One region of the Anoxybacillus eryuanensis genome, then DNA from elsewhere that is predicted to be linked to it. Evidence: predicted binding sites of a transcription regulator. Region 1 holds the regulator's gene; each other region holds the start of a gene.
The links. The regulator Rex, encoded in region 1, represses fermentation and respiration genes when NADH is low (regulators of the CRP and FNR family bind a similar motif). The targets are predictions, from matches to a motif close to TTGTGAAATATTTCACAA.

Region 1 (3,286 bases):
TTAGACGTTAACTCGGCTTGTTCTTGATCATAATAACCGATTTGTACGTTTGTTCCGTAACGCAGCTCCCCTTGTTTTATAGGAAGTCGTTTGACGATCGTTTTTAGAAGAGTCGATTTTCCAATGCCGTTCGGTCCAATCAGTGCAATACTATCCCCGCGAGTGATGCGAAATGAAAGATTTTTTGCGATGATGTGATCGTAACCGATCGCTAAATTGTTGGCTGTTAGCACATCATTTCCGCTTGGCCGTTCGATTTCGAAACGAAATGATGCCGATTTCTCATCACCAAGCGGCTTTTCGATGATGTTCATTTTTTCTAGTTGCTTTCTACGGCTTTGTGCCCGCTTTGTTGTTGAGGCGCGAGCGATATTTCGTTGAATAAAATCTTTTAATTTTGTGATTTCCTCTTGTTGTTTTTCGTACAATTTCAGTTGTTGTTCAAATTGCTCCGCCCGTTGATGTAAGTAGCTTGTATAGTTGCCGACATATTTTTTTATTTTTGTGCGCGACAATTCGTACACTTGTGTGACGATTTGATCAAGAAAATAGCGGTCGTGCGAGACGATGAGAATGGCTCCTGTATAGTTTTTTAAATACTGTTCAAGCCATTGTAATGTTTCCATATCTAAATGGTTCGTTGGTTCGTCTAAAATAAGTAAATTTGGCTTAGTCAGAAGTAGTTTTCCTAGCGCTAGTCTCGTCCGCTGTCCGCCGCTTAATGTTGATACTTTTGTTGTATAATCGTACTGGGAAAAGCGAAGGCCATGAAGAACAGAACGAATATCTGCTTCATATTGATAACCGCCTTTTTCCTTAAATTCCGTTTGTAAACGATCATATTGCTCTAATAGTCTTTCGTAGTCAGCATTATGCAAGCTCATTTGTTGTTCTAGTTCACGCAATTGCTTTTCCATTTGTTGAAGCGGGGCAAAAACATCGAGCATTTCGTCCCAAATAGAGCGATGAGCTTGCAAACCTGTATATTGATCTAAATAGCCGATTGTCACATGTTTCGGCTTTATAATTTCACCTGTATCGTATGACAATTGGCCAGCAATGATTTTTAATAATGTTGATTTTCCTGCGCCGTTTCTCCCAACTAGAGCAATGCGATCTTTTTCTTGTATTTCAAGTTTTATGTCTGATAAAACTTGTTCAGCTCCATATGATTTGGATAGTTGGTTTATTTGTAAAATGATCATCATTTCTCACCTCAATCTTCTTTTGATAGTGTAACGCACTTTCTTCATGTTCGGCAATACTAGTGTGTGAATAACAAATTTGACAAAAATAATAATAAAGGGTACAAAGGAAAGACAGAATGAAAAAAATAGTGTATAGTTTAAAAGTGGAGAGAACTTTTTCGATGTATAGGAGAGAAAAATGAAAGCGCTAACTATTTGTGAAAGGAAATGTGGGGGATTGACTCGTGAACAATGAACAACCAAAAATTCCGCAGGCGACCGCAAAGCGACTACCGTTGTATTATCGTTTTTTGAAAAACTTGCATGCATCAGGAAAGCAGCGTGTATCTTCAGCGGAGTTAAGTGAAGCTGTAAAAGTCGATTCAGCAACGATTCGCCGTGATTTTTCATACTTTGGTGCGCTTGGAAAAAAAGGATACGGATATAATGTGAATTATTTGCTGTCGTTTTTCCGTAAAACGTTAGATCAAGATGAAACGACAGAAGTCGCGTTATTTGGAGTCGGTAATTTAGGGACGGCATTTTTGAACTACAATTTTAGCAAAAACAATAATACGAAAATTGTGATGGCGTTCGATGTAGATCCAGATAAAGTCGGAACAGAAGTCGGAGGAGTTCCAGTTTATCATTTAAATGAATTGGAAGAAAAACTCGGTGGAATTACGGTAGCGATTTTAACTGTTCCTGCTCAGGTTGCTCAGCCGATTACTGACCGACTTGTTCAAAAAGGCATTAAAGGAATTTTAAACTTTACGCCTGCTCGTCTGCATGTGCCAGAGCACATTCGTGTTCATCATATTGATTTAGCGGTCGAATTGCAATCACTCGTTTACTTTTTAAAACATTACGGAAATGAGTAAACCTCCCGTTTATGAGCGGGAGGTTTTTTTCAATAAAGAGCGAATCGCTGTTCCAAAATCAAATGTTGCAATTAGGATGAATAACATCGTCGTTACATCCCAAATACCATCATCGGCACTATCCACAGCAAAATAAGTAAATAAAATTCCCATTAGAAAATAAAACAACGGTTCGGATTTCATGAAAACAGCCTCCAAATCACGAATTGCATTTGTTCTGCTTCGCGCATCATTTTTTCAATTTCTTCAGCGAATAATGTTTGAATGGCGACGACAAAGGTGTTCATGAGCACATGGGCCACAATGGGTACGAGAATACGTTTTGTTTTGACATATAAGAACGCAAATACAAATCCCATTGTTGCATAAAGAAGCAAATGCTCGAATTCTAAATGAACAACAGCAAATAAAAGTGAACTGACAAGGGCTGATAAAAGAAAGTTATATTTTTCATACAACGTCCCAAAAATAATTTTTCGAAAGATGATTTCTTCTAAGATTGGTCCAACGATCGAAGTGACAAGCATAAGTGCTGGTGTGAGCTTTACCATTTCGACGATGCGTCGTGTGTTTTCGGATCCCATTTCGACACCAAAGAGGTGTACTTCGATGTTTGCTGCAATGCCTTGAGCGAAAAGAGCGAGCAAAAACCCCCCAATTGCCCAAAAGATCGACGTTCCAATTGATGCTTGATGGCGATCGTACGAATACTTCATATCTTCTTTCATGAAATAAAGAACGAAAAAAAGAGCAATCGAAAAACTAATAACAGCCCAGTAACCAGAGGCGATCGAAAAAGCTACTTCTTTATTTGATGCGTTAATAAATCCGCTATGTGCGAGCAAAGGAACGCCAACTAAACTGGATAGTTGCATAGCAATGTATGTAATGATGACAAACCAATATTGCTTTTTCACATGTTCAACCCCTTTTTGCAAAATGAGTACTTTTTCATTTTACCATATTTTTTGTATGAATTTCGAAAGGAAAGACATAATGAAAAAGGGAAACATTTAGTGAAAAATTTTTAACTTCCTACTTGCAAAATTGAAAAAAGTTCATTAATATAATAAGTGTGTTAGCACTCAATAATAACGAGTGCTAATAACGGTACGAAAATCTAATTAAGGAGGTCGTTTGCCGTGTTGAAGCCACTAGGTGATCGCATTGTCATTGAATTAATCCAAACTGAAGAGAAAACAGCGAGCGGAATTGTTT
Region 2 (3,286 bases), on a different contig from region 1:
AAATCACCGCTTGAAGCATATACAACGGAAATCGGCATCGTTTACGAAGAGATTCGTTTTATCACGAAGCGACTGAGCGATTGGATGAAACCGCAACGTGTGCCGACACCGTTAACGCACTTTGGTTCAAAAAGTTACATATATCCAGAGCCATATGGCGTTAGTTTAATTATTGCGCCATGGAATTATCCATTTCAGCTTGCGATAAGCCCGTTAATCGGCGCGATCGCCGCAGGAAATTGCGCGGTAGTGAAGCCGTCTGAATATACGCCAGAAATGTCGGCGTTGCTGAAAACAATCATTTCAGAAGTGTTTCCAGAGGAGTATGTTGCTGTTGTGGAAGGAGGGGTAGACGTTAGCCAACAGCTGTTAGATTTGCGCTTTGATCATATTTTTTTCACAGGAAGTGTATCGGTCGGAAAAATCGTCATGGCAGCTGCTGCAAAGCATTTGACGCCTGTCACATTAGAACTCGGCGGAAAAAGTCCTGCGATCGTCGATGCTTCCGCGCATATTGATTTAGCTGCCAAGCGAATCGTATGGGGAAAATTTTTAAACGCCGGGCAAACGTGCATTGCTCCAGATTATGTGTTCGTCCATGCTTCTGTTAAATCTTTGTTGATTGAGCGAATGAAGCAGTATATAGAGCAGTTATATGGTCACAAAGATACATATAGTCGCATTGTTACTGTTCGTCATGCTGAACGGCTCGTTCGTTTTTTAACAAATGGTATTGTTGTACATGGTGGAACGTATGACATTGAGCAACGTTGGATCGAGCCGACGTTGCTAGACGATGTGACGTGGGACGATGACATTATGCAAGAAGAAATTTTTGGGCCGATATTGCCGATTCTTACGTTTGGGACGGTTGATGAAGCGATTCAAATGATCAACGATTACGAAAAGCCGCTTGCGCTTTATTTGTTTTCAGAAGATCGCGATGTGCAACAACAAGTATTGCAACAAGTTCGTTTCGGCGGTGGTTGTATAAACGATACGGTTGTACACGTTGCCAATCCTCATTTGCCTTTCGGTGGTGTTGGACAAAGCGGCATCGGTACATACCATGGGAAAGCAAGCTTTGATGCCTTCTCGCACTACAAAAGCGTATTAAAACAAACAACGAAATTCGATATTCCGTTGCGCTATCCAAACTTTCCAAATGCGCTCAAATGGGTGCGGAAGCTGTTGAGATGAAAAAGTGCTCTTCATGGGCGCTTTTTTTGTTTTTGGACAATAAATTTGAACAAATTTCGAAAAAAATTTAACGAAAATGTGACAAGATTTCAGATGAACAACCGATTTCTTTTTTTATTTCCATGTATTATGTAAAAGATAACGCTTTTCTCGCTCATTTTTTGATGTCGAGAAAAGTGTTTTTCTTTTTGTCAATGATTTTGCTTTTTGTTTCCCCCGCAATGCAGTTTCTTCCTTCCTTTTTTCGTCACAATTATTTTTACAATACATGTTAAAATCATTTCAATAGTGTTAATACTACAAAGTTAATTAAATTCGTTCGTTTTGTATTTGGTTTTTTGTTCAATGAATCACAATTTTTGTTGAGGTGAAGAGAGATGAAGTGGAAGTTCTGGATTGTGGGGTTGCTTCCGCTCCTTGGAGGCTGTGAGATGGTTGTGTTTCAGCCGCAAGGACCAGCTGCTCGAAGCATTACGGAGTTGATTAACTGGTCGATTTGGTGGATGCTTCTTGTCGTTGTCGTTGTATTTGCTTTGTTCGCTTATATCGTATGGAAATATCGCGATCGACCTGAGAGAAAGGGAGAGGAGCCACCTGAGGAACACGGAAGTACGGTGCTTGAAATTGTATGGACAGTTATTCCCATTTTAATCGTTATTGCATTAACGATTCCGACAGTTAGAACGTTATACGATTTAGAAAAACCACCGAAAGGGTACGAAGATCAAGAGCCACTTGTCATTCATGTCACGTCGGCAGATTGGAAATGGATTTTTAGCTACCCGGAACAAAATATTGAAACCGTAAACTACGTCAACATTCCAGCGAATCGGCTTGTGCTATTCAAAATGACCTCTGCATCGACAATGCAGTCGTTTTGGGTACCAGCGTTAGCTGGGCAAAAATATACGATGAACAAAATGGAAACGGAATTGTACGTTGTTGCGGAGCGCCCAGGATCGTATGAAGGACGAAATACGAACTTTAATGGACGTGGGTATGCGCATATGCAGTTTGAAGTGTTAGCGCAAACGCCAAAAGAGTTTGAAAAATGGGTGCAAGAAGTAAAACAAAAGGCACCGAAATTAACGAAAGAAAAATATGAGGAATTATTGTTGCCGACCCATTTAGGCCGACTCACGTTTGTGGATACGCATTTACAATGGGTGAATCATGCGGATGCACATTCCAAGACGTACACAAACCCAGAGCTATATCGTGGCCATGGGTATCAAGGAAAAACTTTTACTGATGAAGACAACTATAAATCTAGTTCATCATCCAATTGTAACGAAGAAGATGAACAACAAGCTTTAGAGAGTGATAGCGGAGGTGAACATCATGGGCATTAAGTGGAATGAAATGCTTGTTGGGGGAGACCCGCTTCTTGTCGGTTCACAAATTGCGATTGTGTTGACTGCCGTTGCGATCGTTGTTGGATTAACGTACTTTAAAAAATGGGGTTGGCTATGGCGCGAATGGCTAACGACCGTCGATCATAAAAAGATCGGGATTATGTACATTTTATCTGGTGTACTTATGTTTTTCCGCGGTGGAATGGACGGTTTGTTAATGAAGGCGCAAACGGCTCGTCCAGAAATGAACTTTTTAGATGCGCAACATTACAACGAAATTTTTACAACGCATGGCGTGATTATGATTTTGTTTATGGCGATGCCATTTTTAATCGGTTTAATGAACGTTGTTGTCCCTTTGCAAATTGGAGCGCGCGATGTCGCGTTTCCGCAGTTGAACGCACTTAGTTTTTGGTTATTTTTTAGCGGGGCGATGTTATTTAACATTTCGTTCGTTGTTGGTGGCTCACCAGATGCAGGGTGGACATCGTATTTCCCGCTAGCTGGAAAAGAGTTTAGTCCAGGAATCGGAAACAACTACTATGCAATTGCGTTGCAAATTGCAGGGCTCGGTACGTTAATGACGGGGATTAACTTTATCGTCACAATTTTAAAAATGCGTGCACCTGGCATGACATTAATGAAAATGCCGATGTTTACGTGGACGACGTTGATTACGTCCATTATCATCGTTGCCGCATTTCCGATTTTCACCGTTGCATTAGCGTTAA
Region 3 (3,286 bases), on a different contig from region 1:
ATATGTGCGCGGTCCATTTATGAATATTTGGAGAAGGAATTGCAATTAAAAATCAGCTTTGCGAAAAAAGAATTTTTTGTGGAAGAATGCACAGAAGAAGATCGTATGTATTTGCATTTAAAACAATATACACACGTTGTCGTTGTAAGAAATTATGTTTATTTAGACGATGCGAGTTTGTTTCAATATACAGAGTCCCGTCATCGTCTTGATAAATTTCGATTCGTTGATTTTGCGCGGCGCATTCATTTGCATTGAAAATAATGGTGTGGGCTCAAGAGAGCGGTAATGCTCTTATCTGGGGAAACATGAAAAAAGAGACCACCACGAAAACCCAGTAAAACCAAGGGGATTCAAAGGTGGTCTCTTTCACATACTTCAGTGAAGTTTCATTGAAAAGGGACTTTTGAGTCAGCCCCATTATTTTGTTTCACGATGTAATGTGTGGCGTTTCAAACGTGGGCAATATTTTTTTAATTCAAGTCTTTCAGGGTTGTTGCGCTTATTTTTTGTTGTTATGTAGTTACGATCGCCAGTTTCTGTACATTGTAAAACGACTTTCACACGCATAGGGGCACGCTCCTTTTAAAGAAAATAGTAATCATTACGCTTTGTATCGTAATATAAAAAAACACTTTTGTCAACAATCGTAGCCGGAATGATTCCGACTACGATTGAAGATGCTCTTTCATAAATTGTGGCAGACAAAAGCATTGGCTTAATACATCAGCATTTACGTATTTCGTTTGTTTTGCAAATGTGGTAAGGCGCTCAAATGAAACAGCTTGTTTTGCGCCAAGAGTAAAGCTCCATAGGCCACCAGGATATGTCGGAACAGTAGCCGTATATACGTGAACGTGTGGGAATAAATGACGAATGTTTGTATATGTTTGTTTTAATACGTCCATATGGAAAATTGGCGATTGGCTTTGACAAACCATCATTCCATCTTCTTTGAGTGCTTCATGCACACTTTTATAAAAATCATATTCAAATAATACTTGAGCAGGGCCGATCGGATCAGATGAGTCAATGATAATGACATCGTACGTATTCACGTGATCTTTAACGAATTGAACACCATCTTTATATACATACTGCACACGTGGATCTGAAAGATTTCCCGATACTTCAGGTAAATGTTCTTTACAGGCTTGAACAACAAGTTCATCGATTTCGACGAGATGTATTTCTTCTACCTCTTCATATTTCGCCACTTCACGAGCTGCTCCACAATCGCCCCCACCAATAATTAAAACTTTCTTTGGCGACGGATGAAGAGAAAGAGGAACATGTGTAATCATCTCATTGTAAATATGTCCATCAATAGAAGTTGTTTGTACAACTCCATCAAGCACAAGCATTCTTCCAAAGTCGTATGAGTCCAAAATCATTACATGTTGAAATGGTGAACGCTCTGAGTAAACGATCTCTTTAATACGATAACTAATTTTTAAATTTTCACGCTCATCTTCTGTTAACCATAGCTGTCCGTTTTGCTCTTTTATGTAGTTCATAGCTTCCTCCTCTAACAATGTATTTTGCACCTTTTTTATATTAATACATTTGTGCATGAGTTTGCAAAGGATGAGAACAATAGTTGAAAAAATTGCAATAGCCATTTTATTCGCAAACGTTTACAAAAATAAAGTGTTGACAGTTCTTTTAACATTTACACAAACGCATTGAAAAACAGAAAAAAGAGGAGTAGGATAAATGTGAAAAACATCACAAAAGAGAAAGAGAAGTGAGAGAACAATGGAAGCTTTACAGACATGTAAAGAGCTCGCATTAAAGAAGCGATCCATTTTGCAAAAATCACCGCTTCAATACGTGATTCGTGCTGCTTTAGCAGGTGTATATATCGGGTTTGCTCTTATTCTTTGTGTTCGTTTGGGTCAATATTTTTACGAGACACATTCACCAGCAACATATTTAGTAAGTGGCATCTTTTTCGGTATTGCCCTTGTTCTTATTATGTACGGAGGGGCAGAGTTATTTACAGGGAATACAATGTATTTTACTGTGAGTACGCTTCAAAAAGAAACAACGATCGGAGATACGCTTCTCAACTGGATAATGTGTTATGGTGGGAACTTGCTTGGTGCGATTTTCTTTGCCTTTTTAATCGCACAGTCGGGTATTTTTCACGATATTCCGACGGATCATTTACTATTTGCGATTGCATTGAAAAAAATGCATGCAACAACGACACAATTGTTTGTCAAAGGGATTTTGTGTAACTGGCTTGTTTGTTTAGCTATTTTTATTCCGATGCAAATGAAAGAAGATATCGCAAAAATATTTGCGATGATTTTAATTGTTTTTGTCTTTTTTGCTTCTGGATATGAACACTCTATTGCAAACTTTGTTATTTTTTCACTTGCTTTGGCTGTTCAACACCCAGATACGATTCATGTGGCAGGAATGATCCATAACATCGTACCTGTAACGCTTGGGAATATCGTTGGTGGCTCATTATTTATGGGCGCGTTATACACGTATCTTTCATCTAATAAACAGTCTACTCCTGCGTGGAAAGGGGCGTTTGGAGTAAGAAAAATATTGAATAAGTAAAAAATAGTCGGGATATGTTCTCGACTATTTTTTTATTTGTTATAATAAATGCTATTATTTTATCTCATTTTTCTGTTTACGGGGGGAGTTACAATGTATTTTCAACAAAAACATGTCCAAAAGTTTATGGATAAATATGAAGATCGGGCAAGGTTACTTATTTCATGTCCAGATCAACCTGGGATTGTGGCAGCCGTTACCACTTTTCTGTATGAACAAGGGGCCAATATTGTGGAGTCGAGTCAATATTCGACAGATCCTGAAGGTGGTACATTTTTTTTACGAATCGAGTTCGACGCCCCAAATATATCGAAAAGAAAAGAAGCGATAGAAGGAGAATTTGCAACAATAGCGCAACAGTTTGAAATGAAATGGCGATTGAGTTTACATACGCATATGAAAAAAGTGGCCATATTTGTTTCAAAGGAAGAGCATTGTTTATTAGAATTATTATGGGAGTGGCAAGCGGGAGAGTTACTTGCAGATTTCGCACTAGTTATCAGCAATCATGAGCACATGAGAGAAATAGTGGAGTCGTTTGGCATTCCGTACTATTACATACCTGTGACAAAAGAAACAAAACAGGAAGCGGAAGAAAAACAAATACAGTTGTTAAAGGAATACGATATTGATGTGATTGTGCTTGCCCGTTATATGCAAATTTTGTCACCTCGTTTTGTTGCGACGTTTCCAGCGCGAATCATTAATA

Region 2: qoxA (cytochrome aa3 quinol oxidase subunit II) is a predicted target of Rex. The motif match lies at 1,539-1,556, and genes of this name have one in related genera.
Region 3: HNQ84_RS06740 (formate/nitrite transporter family protein) is a predicted target of Rex. The motif match lies at 1,717-1,734, and genes of this name have one in related genera.

The regions. Positions count from the first base shown of each region.
Region 1 is NZ_JBPODS010000021.1:3,955-7,240, forward strand. It holds gene HNQ84_RS13825 (ABC-F family ATP-binding cassette domain-containing protein) at 1-1,205, opposite strand, end outside; gene HNQ84_RS13830 (redox-sensing transcriptional repressor Rex) at 1,433-2,068, shown strand; gene HNQ84_RS13835 (YdiK family protein) at 2,078-2,251, opposite strand; gene HNQ84_RS13840 (CPBP family intramembrane glutamic endopeptidase) at 2,248-2,985, opposite strand; gene groES (co-chaperone GroES) at 3,211-3,286, shown strand, end outside.
Region 2 is NZ_JBPODS010000005.1:99,729-103,014, reverse strand. It holds gene HNQ84_RS07690 (aldehyde dehydrogenase) at 1-1,200, shown strand, start outside; gene qoxA (cytochrome aa3 quinol oxidase subunit II) at 1,578-2,552, shown strand; gene qoxB (cytochrome aa3 quinol oxidase subunit I) at 2,542-3,286, shown strand, end outside.
Region 3 is NZ_JBPODS010000004.1:75,119-78,404, reverse strand. It holds gene treR (trehalose operon repressor) at 1-258, shown strand, start outside; gene rpmG (50S ribosomal protein L33) at 421-570, opposite strand; gene speE (polyamine aminopropyltransferase) at 669-1,517, opposite strand; gene HNQ84_RS06740 (formate/nitrite transporter family protein) at 1,759-2,577, shown strand; gene purU (formyltetrahydrofolate deformylase) at 2,671-3,286, shown strand, end outside.